4 regions of the Peribacillus sp. YIM B13481 genome follow, and region 1 is predicted to be linked to each of the others. Evidence: riboswitches for the same ligand, from Rfam matches in the RefSeq annotation. Region 1 holds a riboswitch; each other region holds the start of a gene.
The links. A riboswitch is a leader RNA that binds a small molecule or an ion and turns the genes downstream of it on or off. The one in region 1 is predicted to bind S-adenosylmethionine.
Positions count from the first base shown of each region.

Region 1 (4,212 bases):
ATCTCCATTGATAGCTAATGCTACTGTAACAGCCGGGTTTAAATGTGCCCCGCTTATGGACCCCACTGCAAAAACACCCATTGTAACAGCCAATCCCCACGCAATCGTGATAACGATCCAGCCGGCATCTTTTGCATAAGAACCCTTTAAGGATGAACCAGCCCCAATACCTGCTCCGAATAAAACTAAAATCATCGTGCCTACCACTTCTCCCCAAAATGGAGTCATGAATAAAACCCCTCCCCTGATAAATTTTTAAACCATGCCAACAAATAAAAGGAGATCCACAGCAGAACTATCTTCATAAAATAAATTATGAATAGATCTGTTGTGAATCTCCTAGTCTCCGTCACATATATTAACTTATAATTTACAATATACTAGTTTGTGAAAACGCTGTCAATTATTTCACGAGGAATTATTCTATTTTTCTGTATTTTTTTTCAACTTCCTCGTTCGACCCCATTAAACGATATCCCATAATTCAGTTTTGGAAGTGGTGATTGACGACGCTCCAGCATCAAGGGCGTTCAGGACTTCATCCGAAGTACGTATGAGGCCGCCTGCAAAAATCGGTGTCTGCAATCGTTCCTTCACCTCTTTTATCATCCATGGCATGGCGCCTGGCAATACTTCGATATAGTCCGGCTTGGTTTTCTGCACCAGCTTATAACTTTTCTCCAGAGCATGTGAATCTATTAAAAAGATTCGCTGGATGGCAATGACCCCCTTTTGCTTCGCCTTCAATATAACGTTTGATTTTGTTGAAATCAGCCCATATGGATGATATTCCTGACAAATGAATTCTGTCGCGTACTCATCACTTCTTATGCCATGGATCAAATCGACATGATAAATCATTTTCTTATTATGCTGCTTTGCCATCATACTTACGTTTTTCAATTGTGATATATGCAAATCAAGAAACACACCTATTTCATAGGAACTTTCTAAAAATCTTTCGAAATCCTTCATGCTTGCTGAAGCAGGCAAAATCTTCTGGTCCATTATTCCCCCCCTTATCTCCTGGAAAACTATAAGTAATTTAGTATATTTTATAGAGCTTGATTTATCAAACACATTGTGAGGTATGGCATTTCAACCTACCCTTACACTATCATACCTGGCATCCCCTTTAAATATTGTGGCTAAAAACGATCCATCATATTGAAAGTTTCATTTTCAATGCACCTTCGACCAGCTCATACGATTTAATTGTGCCAACGGGGATTTTTCTCACGATGTTCCAAGCATTAACATTCATTTTGATCGTTCTATTTTCGAATTCAAAAAATGGCGGTTTGTTAAATATCCTTTGGTTAATGAAATTCCTGTCAATAGGCTCCATTTCCACTAATTCAAATGAAATCGTTCTTTTTTCCACGTGAACCGGTTTTAATGTAATCCGGAAAGCCACATTTTTCTTAAACATCATTTTTTTCACTTCCGTCGTTCCGGAAAGCACTATATGCTTTGGTGTAATCTCGACTTTAATAACCTGATCATATGATTTCATTCTTAAGATTTTCTCTATCATGGCTTCAGTTACCGTTATCGGTATGCCATTTTTGAATGGACTGAATGTACTCATCCTTGCATTCCCCTCCTGCCGCTCATATGAAACGTCGGTTATAGCATATGCCGGGTTCCCTGATGTAGTTAACATTTCAACCCATATTAATAATCGGTATATTCGAAATCTTCCACCTTCATTACTTGACCTTTATAAAAACTACCTGTATAGTCTTAATTAATTTAATAGACAACTCTTATCCAGAGAGGTGGAGGGACTGGCCCTTTGATGCCTCAGCAACAGACTGATCATGTACTGTGCTAATTCCAGAAGTGTAGAAACTTGAAGATAAGAAGAGTATATAGCTTTGCTGCCAACACCTCTTCTTATTTTTAAGAAGAGGTGTTTTATTTTTAGGCTCTTTTCGTAAAGATTGTTGTTTTTAAAACGAAACTATTTAAGGTTGATTGGAGCGGAAGTGCGAGACTCCTGCGGGAGCAGCGGGACAGGTGAGACCCCACAGGCGTTTACGCCGAGGAGGCTCACCGCCCGCCCCGCGGAAAGCGAGCATCTGGAGGGGAAATCAACCACAACTCACTACCTGATAAATAGCAACAAAGTATGTGAAAACAGCCTATTTTTAAAAGGAAAGAAGGAATGCAACATGTCAATCACATTAACGAAGGCACCATTCAGGGCCGATCACGTCGGAAGTTTATTAAGACCAGAACGTTTACATATTGCCAGGAAGCAATTTAAGGAAGGTACCATTTCAGCAGAGCGGCTTCGTGAAGTTGAAACCGAAGAAATCAATCGGATTGTCGAAAAACAAATTGAAGTTGGATTGGAGGCCGTGACGGATGGTGAGTTCAGACGAACATGGTGGCACTTTGACTTCCTCGAACATTTAAATGGCATCGAGGGATATGTGACTGAAAAAGGTCTCACATTCGATGGTGTCGAAACAGAGAGATATAACGTCCGCAATACCGGGAAGGTTTCATTCAATCCCGAACATCCCTTCATTCGTGATTTCATTGAATTGAACAAAATCGTGAACGGACGCGCCGTTGCCAAGCAAACCATTCCCAGTCCGAATCAATTATTTGCTGTAGGCATTCATAATGAAGACATCTACCCTGATATTGAAGACTATGCTAATGATATCATCAAAGCGTATCAGCATGCTTTGAAGGCTTTTTATGAAGCAGGTGTACGTTATCTTCAATTGGATGATGTATATATAGCCAGACTTTCAGCTCCAGATTTCCAGTTCAAAGATGGAAAATATACGAGGGAACAGTTAATCGATCTTGCACTTCGCGTAATTAATGGCGCATTGGAAGGCAAACCAGAAGACCTTATCGTCACTACACACCTATGTCGTGGGAACTACCAGTCGACTTGGGCGTTTGAAGGAAGCTATGCCCGTATCGCCCCAACTTTATTGGCAAAAGAAACAGTGGATGGATTTTTCTTGGAATATGATGATCAACGCTCAGGAGATTTCAAGCCATTGGAATACATTCCAAATGGCGGTGCACGGGTCGTACTGGGTGTCGTCACTTCAAAAAATGGAGAAATCGAAGACAAGGAAGCTGTTAAGGCACGCATTGAAGAAGCCTCGCACTTCGTTCCTCTCGAACAATTATGCTTAAGTCCGCAATGCGGATTCGCCTCCACCCATCACGGCAACAAGCTGACCGAAGAACAGCAATGGGAAAAGCTGAAATTCGTCGTTGATGTAGCAAAAGAAGTATGGAAATGATTTTTTAGCGGAGACTTTAATTCTGATTTACAGGATTTGAACAACCTAATCGGCCCGCACTGATAAGGGAGCCGATTAGGTTCTTGCAATAATACATTTCCATTCCTTTAATGACTCTTTAGATAACGGTATCAAGTTTTGCTATTTATGAAACTAACGATGAATGATAAAACCATTTGACATATCGATAATTCTCGATATAATGAAATGTATGAAAACAATCGAGATATTTAAAGCATTATCCAATGAATCCAGGTTGCAAATCTTACAATGGCTCAAGGCGCCTGAACTCCACTTCACCCCTCATGAGGGAATAGACATGAAGGAAACCGGCGTTTGCGTAAGTCAGATTACTGAAAAATTAAACATGACCCAGTCCACGGCCTCTCAATACCTCTCGATGCTTCTTAGAGCAGGATTGATTAAAACGGAGCGGATAGGAAAGTTTACGTATTACAAACGAGATGAAGAGGCAATCTCAAAAATTACTGATTTCTTGAAAGAAGAAGTATGAAAATGAACCTGATCCGTACATTAGAGGGTTGGGTTCATTTTTCTCTCTAACATTTCGATATTTCGCGATATGTTTATTTTTTATTCATACATATTAACATATTGAGATATGTCTTTATATAAAATTAATAATCATTAATGAGGAGTGAATCTATTTTGCTTAATACATGGAAAATTTACATGTTAGCGATTATCAGTTTTTTAGTAGGAACATCCGAATTCATCATATCCGGAATTTTGGATAAGATTGCGGATTCTCTTGGAGTGACCCTTGCTGCCGCAGGACAGCTCATTACAATTTTCTCCCTTGTCTACGCAATCGGTACACCCATTCTCATGGCTTTGACAGCAAGTTTAGACAGACGAAGATTAATGTTGTATTCCCTTGGACTATTCGTAGTGGCCAATCTGCTTGCCT
Region 1 covers NZ_JBHZPE010000046.1:15,010-19,221, forward strand. Annotated here, with positions in the region: gene ACFX4X_RS20295 (MIP/aquaporin family protein) at 1-228, opposite strand, end outside; gene ACFX4X_RS20300 (glycerol-3-phosphate responsive antiterminator) at 466-1,008, opposite strand; gene ACFX4X_RS20305 (hypothetical protein) at 1,163-1,591, opposite strand; SAM riboswitch class I at 1,767-1,868, shown strand; gene ACFX4X_RS20310 (5-methyltetrahydropteroyltriglutamate--homocysteine S-methyltransferase) at 2,178-3,281, shown strand; gene ACFX4X_RS20315 (ArsR/SmtB family transcription factor) at 3,493-3,795, shown strand; gene ACFX4X_RS20320 (MFS transporter) at 3,951-4,212, shown strand, end outside.

Region 2 (4,212 bases), on a different contig from region 1:
GGTTTCCACCAATAGCAAGTCCACCCCACCATCCAAGAGACCAAGTGCCTGTTCTTCATAGGAATCGGTTAAAATATCAAAAGTCGTTCCCCCTGTTACGGAAAGCGTTTTTGTAGTGGGACCCATCGAGCCAGCCACATATCTTGGCCAATCTTCATTTGAATACTTTTCACATGCTTTAACGGCAAGCTCGGCTGAAATTTTATTAAGCTTGTAAGCGATTGTGCTTATTTGGTATTCTTCAAGCACGATGCTTGTCGCTCCGAAGGTATTTGTTTCAATGATATCAGCGCCTGCTGCTAAATATTTTTCATGGATGGATTGGATGATTTCTGGTTGTGTCAGTGATAAATACTCATTGCAGCCCTCGAATTGTTCCCCGCCAAAATCCTCTGCTGTTAAATTCTCCGCTTGGAGCATGGTCCCCATCGCTCCATCAAGAAGGAGAATCTTAGTATCCAACTGTTCTTGAATCGCTTTTTTATTCATGTACTGCCACCTCTGATGTTTGTTTACTATCGACTTTTCTAATATATTTCGTAAGTTCCGCCGTCATTTCATAGCGAAGGAACGGAGTAATTAAATATATGCCCTTGAATTTTTCCCTTGCCGCGTCCACTAGCTCTCGTGCGATATTCACCCCTTCAATCCTTGACTTTACAGGGTCATCCCCCGCTAAAGCCATAGCCCTTCTAACATTATCAGGCAATTTGATGCCTGGGATTTCATTATGGATGAATTCGGCGTTCCGTGTGCTTGTCAAGGGCATGATACCGATGAAAATCGGGGTCTCTAAATGTTTTGTAGCTTCATATACCTCTTCAATCTGCTCCACCGAATAAATTGGCTGTGTCAAAAAGGATTGAGCACCACATGCAATCTTCTTTTCCATTCTCTGAACAGCTTTATCTAGATATTTCACATTGGGATTAAAAGCGGCGGCAATTTTAAAATTTGCCCGTTGGCCCAAACTTTGACCGGAATAGGAAAGACCCTCATTAAATTGTTTGACCATACTTATCAGGTCAAACGACGATAAATCATAAACCGAAGTGGCACCTGGGAAGTCCCCAATTTTAGAAGGATCTCCGGTGATGATCAATAACTCGTTCAGCCCCACAGTCTGCAGACCCATTAAATGTGACTGCAGGCCAATTAAATTTCGATCCCGGCATGTTATATGCACCATCGGCGTTACATTCAATTGGTTCTTCAGTAAATTAGCCAGTGCATCATTCGATATCCTTGGTGAAGCAAGTGAATTATCCGCTAATGTAATTGAATCGACCCCTGCTTTTTTCAAAACCTCAGCACCAGTCATGAAACTCTCTATTCCCAACTTTTTCGGTGGATCAAGTTCAACTAGTATCGTCCTTTCAGTTTTGGCCTTTTCGTAAAGTGGGATTTCCAACTCTCTATCAATCACTTCAATTATTTCTATTTCACGGATTTTAGTAATTTTCTCTTTTACTGGAACCAAACTTCCAATTGCATTCTTTACAGCTTGAATATGCAAAGGCGTCGTTCCACAGCAGCCTCCTATGATCGTGGCACCTTGCTCACGCAGCTCGAGGGCACTTGAACCGAAATATTCCGGTACAGCTTTATAGACAAGCCTTCCATCCACATAATCCGGAAGGCTGGCATTAGGATAAATGGCAATCGACGCTTGCTTTGGCAAACTTACTTCTTCCAAGGCCCTAATCATATGATGTGGACCGAGACGGCAATTCACCCCAACAACATCGGCACCCAATTGCTCAAGTTTTTGAAAGGCTTCATTTAAATGGACTCCATTTTGAAGATTACCCAGTTCATGCATCGAAACATTTGCGATGATCGGCAGTCCAGTTTCATTTTTAACGATTTGCAGGACGGTTTCAAGTTCTTCCAGGTCATAGAATGTTTCTAGGAGAATCCCATCAGGATTTTCCATCAGCAGACTGTATAGCTGTTCTCGAAAACCTCGCTTTATCTCTTCAATGCTTAAATCCGATTTCCTGATACTCCGCTGTGCCCCTATGGTACCGAAGACATATGCCTTTCCTTTTGCCGCTTTTTTAGCAAGGATGACTCCCTGGCGATTGATTTTGCTTACTTCATCTTCTAGTCCATGGCGTTTCAATTTGTTGAAGTTGGCTCCGTAGGTATTCGATTGAAGGATATCTGCACCAGCTTCCAAATAAGCACGGTGGATGGACACTATTTGATCTGGGTTCGTACAGTTTAATTCCTCATAACATTGATCGATGCCATTAGAGTACAGTAAGGTCCCCATTGCCCCTTCCCCAACCAGCATTCTTTCTTTCACTTCTTTACGAAAATTCATCATTACATCCTCTCTCAAAAACAATCCTGTTTTTGTCGTTTTCTATGAGTATGAGAGAAAAGAAAAAAAACCTTCTCAAAGAAGAAGGTTTTTTGAAACATTCTCCTCATCTATCAAGCTCTGCTTGTTGGATTTAGCACCTTTGCCTAAGCTGGTTGCTGAGGTTTCTTCGGGCCAGTCCCTCCACCTCTCTCGATAAGATCCATTTATATAATTTTCACAAGATTTCAAAATTTGATTATATTTAATTTACATTAATAATCTGTCAATTTCAATACCTGATCGTCATTTTTTTCACTTTTGCAAAAATCATTCAATCTTTTGCAGCCTGGACTCCCTTTAATATCCTCCGTTTCCAGTCTTCCGCTAACGAATCCAGTTTAAGTAAAGCGTTTGCGCCTTCCAGCCCATCTCGTTTATGAAGGATCACCTCTGCTGCATAATGAACTGAAATTTTTTCTTGCAAACGATCTATTAGCACGATTTCGTTTTGTTTATTTATCGTTCCTTCTTGAAGTACTTTTGCAAAATAACCAGTGAAACTCGTTTTTAGCACGAGTTCCAAAAACTTAGGTTCTTGATTGAAGTGGGAAATGGTCGAACAAGGAATCCTCCCCTGGTTAATTTGAACAATCACTTCGCCTATTTGATAAATATCGCCGATATATGTTGATACTTCCGTCATCCCCGCTATGGTTAAATTTTCACCGAATGCAGGGATATCCAGCTTTTTAGAGAATTTTTCATTCCATAATGAATAATGCTCAAAGGGGTAAAAGCACAAAGCCCGATCAGGACCTCCATGGAACTTTACATTACCTACCCCATCACCAATTATGCCAGATCTAGTTACTGTCACATTATCCTGTGCTTGTTTATCCATGGCTGAAAAGATATCGATATTCGAAAAATTTTCCTGTTTGGCCCTTCCGGCATGAAGCGATTTGATTTTTCCATTTTCCATTTTTAACATCATCTTCCGTTCATTTTAATTTATATCATCCCATATGTTTAAATTATACTAAAAATCCATTTTTTCTGTAATTATTTATGAGAATATAGTGGATCGGAACATACAAAATCCCCCATGATCGGTAGAATATCATTGATTTCCAGAAAAAATCATAGGATAGTTTAGTAATTTTGTTGCTATTTCAGAATTAAATATGGTAGAATATGAACACAATATATAGTCGAAAACTACAACCGTTCGCCTATATGTTGATTTTCACGATTGAATTCCTCATTGTCGCTCTTTAGGGAGCGAATTTTTTTGCCTTCATTTGCATCCACTATTTCCTTTTAATCCCATTAATCGGATCACATCTAGATCCAATACCTATTTGTACATGCATTACTTATGTAATTTTAACGAATTATTTCTTTGTAAAGTCTTTCATAATCTTGCCATTCCCTTGGCTAAAACGAGCAAAAAGCCGAGCGACATAATGCGTCTTCCGCTCAGCTTCCTGTTTTATGCTTGTTTCTTTTTTTTCGGTGCCGCTTTCTTTCGGGTCGTCTTTTTCTTTTCTGGTTCATCATGTTTCGTTCGGTCAATGGATGCCTGTAAAGCCTCCATTAAATCTGTTACATTGTTGGAAACTGGCTCTTTTGTTTTGGCTGTAATCGTCGTTTGTCCCGTTTTCTTCGATTCAATCAATTCAAGTAATGCTGTTCGATAGTCATCGGTGTATTTTGCCGGATTGAAAGTAGTCGTTAATTGATCTATCAATAACACGGCAGTATCTATTTCCTTTTTTACAATGGTATCATTAGCAGGGATATTCGGTACATCCGCTGTTGAGCGAACTTCATCCGGGTAATGGATCGTTTCCATCACCAAGGTATTATCAACGACTCGAATTACCGCCATTTGTTCTTTT
Region 2 covers NZ_JBHZPE010000045.1:2,505-6,716, reverse strand. Annotated here, with positions in the region: gene metH (methionine synthase) at 1-489, opposite strand, end outside; gene ACFX4X_RS20070 (bifunctional homocysteine S-methyltransferase/methylenetetrahydrofolate reductase) at 482-2,329, opposite strand; SAM riboswitch class I at 2,433-2,531, opposite strand; gene ACFX4X_RS20065 (MOSC domain-containing protein) at 2,643-3,293, opposite strand; gene ku (non-homologous end joining protein Ku) at 3,804-4,212, opposite strand, start outside.
Region 2: another riboswitch for S-adenosylmethionine. It lies ahead of ACFX4X_RS20070 (bifunctional homocysteine S-methyltransferase/methylenetetrahydrofolate reductase); the one in region 1 lies ahead of ACFX4X_RS20310 (5-methyltetrahydropteroyltriglutamate--homocysteine S-methyltransferase).

Region 3 (4,212 bases), on a different contig from region 1:
TGCAGCAACATTCATATTAAGTCACTCCGTTCTTTTTTTGAAAATGAATGAAAATGATGGACAGGTCCATGCCCCCTACCGATTGAAAAGCTATTACGTATCGCTTCGGAAATATAGGTCTTGGCCAGTTCAATCGACTCTTTCAATGGCAGTCCATTTGCCAGGTTGGATGTAATGGCGGATGATAGGGTACAGCCTGTACCATGTGTGTTTTGTGTATGAATGCGTTCTCCCTTGATCCATTGGAAGTCAGTTCCATCATAAAAAAGATCGTTTGGATTTCCTGCTGCATGGCCCCCTTTAAGTAAAACGGCTTTAGAACCTAGTTCATGTATGGATATGCATGCCCTGTAAAAATCTTGTTTCGTTCGAATCGACAAGCCAGTAAGGACTTCCGCTTCTGGTACATTCGGGGTTACAAGTGTTGCAAGCGGAAGCAATTCCATTTTTAAGGCAGTGACAGCTTTTTCGTCTAGCAAATGGTGGCCGCTTTTTGAAATCATGACTGGGTCAAGGATAACGATGGAAGGTAAGTAGGTTTTAATGGACGCAGCGACTGTTTTCACTATTTCTTTTGATCCAAGCATTCCTATTTTTACTGCATCGACATGAATATCCTCAAAGATGGCAGCAATTTGATCCGAGATGATAGCTGTTTCGATGGCCTGAACTGAACGCACTTCCATTGTGTTTTGTGCAGTAACAGCTGTAATGGCAGACATTCCAAAGACACCATGTGCAGAAAATGTTTTTAAATCTGCTTGTATTCCAGCACCGCCCCCTGAATCAGAGCCTGCGATGGTTAATGCTGTTTTCATAAAAAATCCCCTTCATATAATTATTTTTTAGAAGTATTTTAAGTAATATGAAAGCTAAAAGCGCACCTGCGAATGAACTAAGCATAAAAGCTGGTAAAAAACCAAAAAGAGCAGCTTTTTCCCCCAATAGGAGGAGTGCAAGTGGATAACAGGATAGGGATCCGAGAATGCCGGTCCCAATCACTTCCCCTAGACAGGCGAATTTCAAGCTTTGTGTTTTTCGATAAAGGACGGCAGCCAATAGTGCACCTATCATGCTGCCAGGAAAGGCGAAAATTGAACCGGTACCAGACATGTTTCTAATGATGGAAACTAATAAAGCTTGTGTTACCGAATAGGCAGGCCCCAATAAAACGGCTGTCAGGACATTTGCCAGATGCTGTATAGGGAAGATTTTAGCAAATCCGACAGGGATGAAAATAATTGAACTGGTCAGAGTCGTTATACCCGTGATCATGGCAGTCAACGTCATTTTCTTGATTGGATTCATCATCATGGCCAATACCTACAGTGGCCAATCTTGTTCATTTTGAACCATATCCCAGAATAAATATTCATATCGGGAAGTCACCAAAAAGTGCTTTTCTAATCTCAGAAGTTCCTTTTCAGGCATGCCTCTTGTTAATTCTTCCAATAAAGCAATCAGCCACTTGTGTGCCTCACCGAATTCAGGAGATGAATAGGACCTTATCCAATCTGCGTAGCGGTTGTTTTCCAATGCTTCACCATTTTGTTTTTTTAATATCAAACCAATTTCATAATAATCCCAAGCACATGGTAGGAGACAAGCGATGAGGTCTGCCAAAGTCCCATGCTGAGCTGCATTTAGCATGTAACCCGTATAGGCTAAAGTGGTAGGCGTAGGTTCTGTTTCTTCCAATTCCTTGGTACTGATTCCGAATTCCGAAGCATATTGCCGATGGATATCCATTTCCACTTGAAGAGTTTCGTTTAAAATACTGGAAAATCTTGCCATGGTTTCGATATTATGAGCTTTGATGACACCTAGAGCAAAAAGCTTGGAATATTCCATGAGATAGATATAGTCCTGCTTCAAATAATAAGAAAATTTTTTTTCAGGTAGCGTGCCGTTTCCAATTGCCTGGACAAAGGGATGTGAATGGTTCCTTTTCCAAATTTCTTTTGCCCGTCCATGAAGTCTTTCACTGAAGGTTTCTAATTTAGTATTCTCCATTGTTCATCCTCCTTTAGAATAGATCCCCTATTTACATCCATAAAAAAAACCGCTCCTGAATACGGAACGGGGTAGATGGATAAAGTCTGCAAATGGACGATATCATCCACTTCCCTCCGCCGGTATGAGCCGGTTCAGGTTCAAAGGGTCCGGAACTAATTCCATCTCAGTCTAAAAAAAGACTCCCCTAGTGGTGTGAATTGTATGTAATTACTGACATCATATCAGAAAGACAAGAAAATGCAACCCACATTTGAAAGGGGAAACCCATTTATGGCAAGTGGAAAAGGAAGAACCAGGTAATTGACTTTTGATGTTTATTGGGATAAAATCATTTCTACATCATTTATATATTGAATTCTTATCCAGAGAGGTGGAGGGACTTGGCCCAAAGAAACCTCGGCAGCAGACCCATTTTGGGAACTGTGCTAAATCCAACAAGCATTTGCTTGGAAGATAAGAAGAGCCGTACGGACACTGTAAGCCTCTTCTTGAATTAGAAGAGGCTTTTATTTTTGCGGAATAACGTTTAGTGGCATACTAGAAAAGGTATATATAATTTGGTGAAATCAAACCGGTTAATACAGTTTAGCTCAACTAGAAGCGGGCTCTATGATGACTAGGAAAGGAGCCATTTACATGGCAGAATTATTTAAGAGGATTGAACAGAGGAAGGCAATGCTTATTGAAGAGTTATTGGCCAATGGAGTATACAAAACCTCTGATGAAAGGCACCTTTATGATGCCCCGTTAAAAGTACTTGAAAATGAATATAAGATTGTAATAAATAGACCTAATAACCAGTCTCCTTCGGAATGGATGACATAGTAATCGATAGGCTATAATCTTGGGATAAGGGATATGATGTAAGCATTCGCAGTCTATACTTGTGGATGCTTTTTTTATTTATGTTTATATAGGGGATGACACAATATATACATATTTAGAAAATGAAATAGGCTTTTTGTCACATTTAAACTGTAAAATTACACATTTGATTTCAAATAAATAGTTGATTTTAACTATAATTTTCATTATGATGAAGGTGTAAAAAAATTGAATAAATGGGAGGTGGCTTGATGCTTTGCCAGAAGGTAACTGTTGAAAAAGTAGAAGAGAAGAGACAAGAAATGATCAAATTGGCGGCAATTTATGGTTTAACAAGTCTTCTAACTGTTCAAGCAAGCCAAGAATTGGATACGCTGTTGAATGCTTTAACAAATAAAAGAGATTCTGAATATTTTTCCCTTAAGAAAGGATATAGGTATTTCTAAATTCTCCATTTCGGCCTCGCTTAATCCGAAAAAGGCTACTGCTCAAGGCAATAGCTTTAAATGAATATTTTAATTATCGACACGTTTCCCAAGTATAATCAAATCTCTTTCAATGCCATCGAGCTCTGCAACTCGAGGAAAATTTGCCCATTTTTCAAACCCGAATTTTGAAAAAAGCTTCAGGCTAGGTATATTGTGGGCAAAAATGAAACCTAATAAAGTTTTCACCCCTAATTTAGGGCTCACTTCAATTGCCTTTTGAATCGAAATTTGTCCGATTCCTTTTCCCCGGAAATAATCATCGATATAAATGCTGATTTCGGCCGTAGAATCATAAGCTGGCCGGCCATAGAAAGATTGAAAGCTCATCCATCCGGCAGTTTGCCCTTCTATAGTAATGATATATAGCGGTCGACTTTCTGAATGATGTTCCTCAAACCATTTAACCCTCGATTGTACGGATACAGGTTCCGTATCTGCCGTGACCATTCTTGAAGCAATTGTCGAATTATATATTTCAACGATTCTGGGTAAATCCGAAAGTGCTGCCTCCCTAAACTCTATGTGCTCTGCCATCATTTAAACTCCTATCTATCATTTATATTCAATCTCCAGAATAAAGGGTATCATCCCGCTTACATAAAGGCCGGTGAATGAAGCCCAATCCATTGAAAGTTTTATATTATCATACACTCTTTACTATTTATCTGACAATTCATTTTTGTATGTTAAAACTACAGATTTTTGGGTATTTAAAATGATGAAATACTTCATAGTAAATAGACAAAAGGAGAAACCAATGAAAAAAGTAGCAGGTTTGTTAATTATTGTACTAGTTATTTGTTTTGCTGCATATAAATTTCAGGCCTCGGAGTCGAAAGATGTGCAAAGGGTAATGGCTTTTGGAGATTCGTTAACCTTTGGA
Region 3 covers NZ_JBHZPE010000019.1:53,968-58,179, forward strand. Annotated here, with positions in the region: gene thiM (hydroxyethylthiazole kinase) at 1-15, opposite strand, end outside; gene thiD (bifunctional hydroxymethylpyrimidine kinase/phosphomethylpyrimidine kinase) at 12-818, opposite strand; gene thiW (energy coupling factor transporter S component ThiW) at 787-1,308, opposite strand; gene tenA (thiaminase II) at 1,324-2,013, opposite strand; TPP riboswitch at 2,108-2,212, opposite strand; SAM riboswitch class I at 2,372-2,476, shown strand; gene ACFX4X_RS13035 (Fur-regulated basic protein FbpA) at 2,653-2,841, shown strand; gene ACFX4X_RS13040 (aspartyl-phosphate phosphatase Spo0E family protein) at 3,093-3,287, shown strand; gene ACFX4X_RS13045 (GNAT family N-acetyltransferase) at 3,357-3,863, opposite strand; gene ACFX4X_RS13050 (DUF459 domain-containing protein) at 4,087-4,212, shown strand, end outside.
Region 3: another riboswitch for S-adenosylmethionine. It lies ahead of ACFX4X_RS13035 (Fur-regulated basic protein FbpA); the one in region 1 lies ahead of ACFX4X_RS20310 (5-methyltetrahydropteroyltriglutamate--homocysteine S-methyltransferase).

Region 4 (4,212 bases), on a different contig from region 1:
AACCACCTGTATATTAATAAAATGTACAAAGAAGTGGAAAGCTCACCCGAACATCATATCGCAACTGTGCTTTTATCTGCCAATATGAATGTGAAAATGAAATTTTTAAGTCAAAGGATGAACGATTAATTGATGCAGGAATGGAAAGAAGAAGAGTGTAAGATTGCCGTTGAAAAAGGGGAAACCTTTTGTTTATATTTATATACGCCTTTGTGCGGTACCTGTCAGGTAGCTTCCAAGATGCTGACGATATCCATGGAACTTTTCCCGGAATTGAAGGCAGGCAAAATGAATATGAACTATGTCCAAGCAATCGCCGAATCGTATGAAATTGAAAGTGTCCCTTGTTTATTGCTTTTCAAAAAAGGACAGCTGCACAAAAAAATATATGCCTTTCAATCCGTTCCTTATTTGTATGGATTGCTTAAGGAAATCAGCTAAGAAACCAATCAGAACCGGATTGGTTTTTTTATTGTGAACATGTTGCTCCCAAATTGAAACTAAAAAAAGAATATTCTAACAATTCATTGACTGATTAATTCTAAAATGCTATATTTTGAATTAAGAAAGTAACGGCTGAATTTAATAGTTCTTATCAAGAGTGGCGGAGGGACTGGCCCGACGAAGCCCGGCAACCGGTATAAATTTATATACGGTGCTAATTCCAGCAGAGTGTTGGCTCTGGAAGATGAGGTGTGTTTTAAAACCTCTTCTTGTGGAAGTGGTTTTTTTGTTTATGAAAGGCCAGGTTTTCATGAAATTCCAACTAAATCCATAGAAAAAGGTGAAATCATATGTCAGAGAAAAAGTTGCGTTTTGAAACATTGAGTGTTCATGGCGGTCTGCAAGCTGATGAAACAGGTGCCCGGGCAGTCCCTATCTACCAAAGCAATGCATACTTGTTCAAAGACACAGACCATGCAGCGAATTTATTTGGTTTAAAGGAGAATGGTTATATATATACACGACTCCATAATCCCACGGTCAGTGTTTTTGAGGAAAGAATGGCCTTATTGGAAGGCGGTATCGGCGGATTGGCAACTGCAAGCGGAATGGCAGCCATCTCACTGTCAATCCTGAATATTGCCGGTGCAGGGGATGAAATTGTTTCAGCCTCTACATTATATGGCGGCACGTATAATCTTTTTGAAAATACTCTTCCTAAATATGGGATTAAGGTGAAGTTCGTTTCACCTGATGACCCAGAAAATTTCAAAAGGGCAATTACGCCAAGAACAAAAGCCATATTTGCTGAAACGATCGGAAATCCAAGTTTGAGGGTCCTTGATATAGAAGCAGTAGCAGACATCGCCCACGAAGCCGGGATACCTTTAATTATCGATAATACCTTCGCTACACCGTATCTATGCAGACCAATTGATTTTGGGGCGGATATTGTCATCCATTCCGCTACAAAATGGATTTTGGGAAATGGAACGACGTTAGGCGGTGTCATAGTGGATGGAGGGAAGTTCGACTGGAACTCACCAAACTACCCTGGCTTTACGGAGCCTGACCCAAGCTACGACGGTCTTGTATACGCCGATGCAGTTGGACCTGCTGCTTTTATAACGAAAGCCCGAGTGCAGTTGCTTCGTGATTTAGGTCCTGCGCTAAGTGCCCAAAGTGCATTCCAGTTTACGCTTGGACTTGAAACGCTGCATGTAAGAATGAAAGAGCATCTTTCGAACACCAAGTCTGTCATTCAATATTTGGAAAATCACCCTGCCGTGACTTGGGTTTCACATCCCGGTAATGAGGATCATCCCGATAAAGCCCTTGCGGATAAATACTTGCCTAAGGGAGCAGGCTCTGTTGTGACTTTTGGAATACAGGGTGACCGCGATGCCGGGGCAAAACTTATCAATTCGGTGGAATTATGGTCCCATGTAGCTAATGTAGGGGATGCTAAGAGTTTAATCATCCACCCTGCCAGTACGACCCACCAACAATTGAATGATGCAGGTCTGGCGAAAGCGGGAGTGCGTGCTGATCAGGTCCGTTTATCCATCGGGATTGAAAATGCAGAGGATTTAATAGAAGATTTAGAGCAGGCAATTGAAAAAGCGACGAATATCGTCTCCCTGACGTCTAAAACGGTTTAAGAAAAAAGTCCAGTTCATTCTTTTACTAGAAATAATATACATTGCACTCCTTTTTTATCTATGATAAAATTTCCCCATACTAAAGAACTTAATGCTGTACAAATATTCTATATATTAGCTCTTATCAAGAGAGGTGGAGGGATGTGCCCGATGAAACCCGGCAACCGACAAGGAGATTCCTTGGAAAGGTGCCAATTCACACAAAGTTTAATTACTTTGGAAGATGAGAGGAAGGCCAGCTTCTTCACCTGCCTTTCTGCTCATGCAGAAAGGTTTTTTCTATTTCATTTGGGAAAACCTTCATGAAAGGAAAAAATGGTATTAAAAACTGACTAATAATGTAGAGAAATCAACTAAGTTCATAGGTTTTATTGGATAAAAGAGGTGAGCATTAATGATTACATTGACGAAAGTAAGTAAGCTTTTCCGAACAGGAAAAGGAAACGGTGAGACTATTAAGGCAGTAAATAATGTGAGTGTTGAAATAAATAACGGCGAAATTTTCGGTATTATTGGTTACAGCGGAGCGGGGAAAAGTACTTTGATCAGAATGCTCAATGGATTGGAAACACCTACAGAGGGATCCGTTGTGGTGGCTGGGAAGGAAGTTTCAAAAATTAAAGGGGCTCAGCTCCGTAAGGCACGTCAGGAAATCAGCATGATTTTTCAACATTTCAATCTATTATGGTCCAGGACGGTTCAGGAAAATATATCCTTCCCGTTGGAAATTGCAGGAGTTTCAAAACTTGAACGCACCAAGCGTGTGAACGAATTGATCAAGCTAGTCGGATTGGAAGGCAGAGAAAAGGCATATCCTTCGCAATTAAGCGGAGGGCAAAAGCAAAGGGTGGGAATAGCCAGGGCCCTAGCAAATGATCCTAAGGTCCTGCTTTGTGATGAAGCGACTTCTGCCTTAGATCCACAGACTACCGATTCCATACTCGAATTGCTTGTGGACATCAATCAGCGCCTGGGGTTGACGATTGTCCTGATAACACATGAAATGCATGTAATACGTAAAATCTGTCATCGCGTGGCCGTGATGGAGAACGGGCAAGTTGTTGAAGAGGGACCTGTCCTGGATGTATTCAAGAATCCTAAAGAACAAATGACGAAGCGTTTCGTGCAACAGGTAACGGAACCAGAAGAAACGAAAGAAACGATGGACCATTTGCTTGAACGCTTTCCTGCAGGTAAAGTGATTCAATTGACTTTTGTAGGTGATCATGCAGAAAGCCCGTTGATCACCAAGCTCGTACGTAACTTCGAGTTGGATGTCAATATCGTTCAAGGTAAAATATCCCAAACAAGAAGCGGTTCATATGGAACGTTGTTTATCCACCTTGATGGCAATGAGGATGAAATGCTCCGCGCAATAGAATTCATAAAAGCACAGCAGGTAGGCGTGGAGGTGATTACTCATGCTTGAAGAATTATTGCCGAATGTAGATTGGGAATCCATTTTAGACGCAACGAAAGAAACGCTTTATATGACAAGCATCTCTGTAATAGCTACCTTTTTTATAGGCATACTATTAGGGCTGATCCTGTTCTTGACAGGCAAAGGTAATATATGGGAAAATCGGGCGGTCAACGCAGTCATTGGTGCTGTCGTCAATATATTCCGTTCCATTCCATTTCTTATTTTGATCGTGCTGCTCATTCCTTTCACTAAAGCGCTTGTCGGTTCTATGATTGGTGAGAATGCAGCATTACCAGCACTTATTATCGGGGCGGCGCCATTTTATGCGCGTATGGTTGAAATTGGCCTCCGTGAGATCGATAAAGGTGTAATTGAAGCGGCTAAATCCATGGGGGCAAAAACGAGTACGATCATTTGGAAGGTCCTTCTTCCAGAGTCGATGCCGGCCCTTATTTCCGGGATTACGGTAACATCGATTGCATTGGTCGGCTATACCGCAATGGCCGGGGTCATCGGCGCAGGCGGGCTTGGTAATCTAGCCTATCTAGACGGCTATCAAAGAAGCCACAATGACGTTACGCTAGTAGCGACTATCGTTATTCTGATTATCGTCTTCATTATTCAAATTATTGGAGATGTGATCACATCTAAATTAGACAAAAGATAAGGGAGATGAATAGGATG
Region 4 covers NZ_JBHZPE010000001.1:55,520-59,731, reverse strand. Annotated here, with positions in the region: gene ACFX4X_RS00350 (toprim domain-containing protein) at 1-129, shown strand, start outside; gene ACFX4X_RS00345 (thioredoxin family protein) at 133-441, shown strand; SAM riboswitch class I at 590-695, shown strand; gene ACFX4X_RS00340 (O-acetylhomoserine aminocarboxypropyltransferase/cysteine synthase family protein) at 795-2,105, shown strand; SAM riboswitch class I at 2,224-2,335, shown strand; gene ACFX4X_RS00335 (methionine ABC transporter ATP-binding protein) at 2,500-3,534, shown strand; gene ACFX4X_RS00330 (methionine ABC transporter permease) at 3,527-4,195, shown strand; gene ACFX4X_RS00325 (MetQ/NlpA family ABC transporter substrate-binding protein) at 4,210-4,212, shown strand, end outside.
Region 4: another riboswitch for S-adenosylmethionine. It lies ahead of ACFX4X_RS00335 (methionine ABC transporter ATP-binding protein); the one in region 1 lies ahead of ACFX4X_RS20310 (5-methyltetrahydropteroyltriglutamate--homocysteine S-methyltransferase).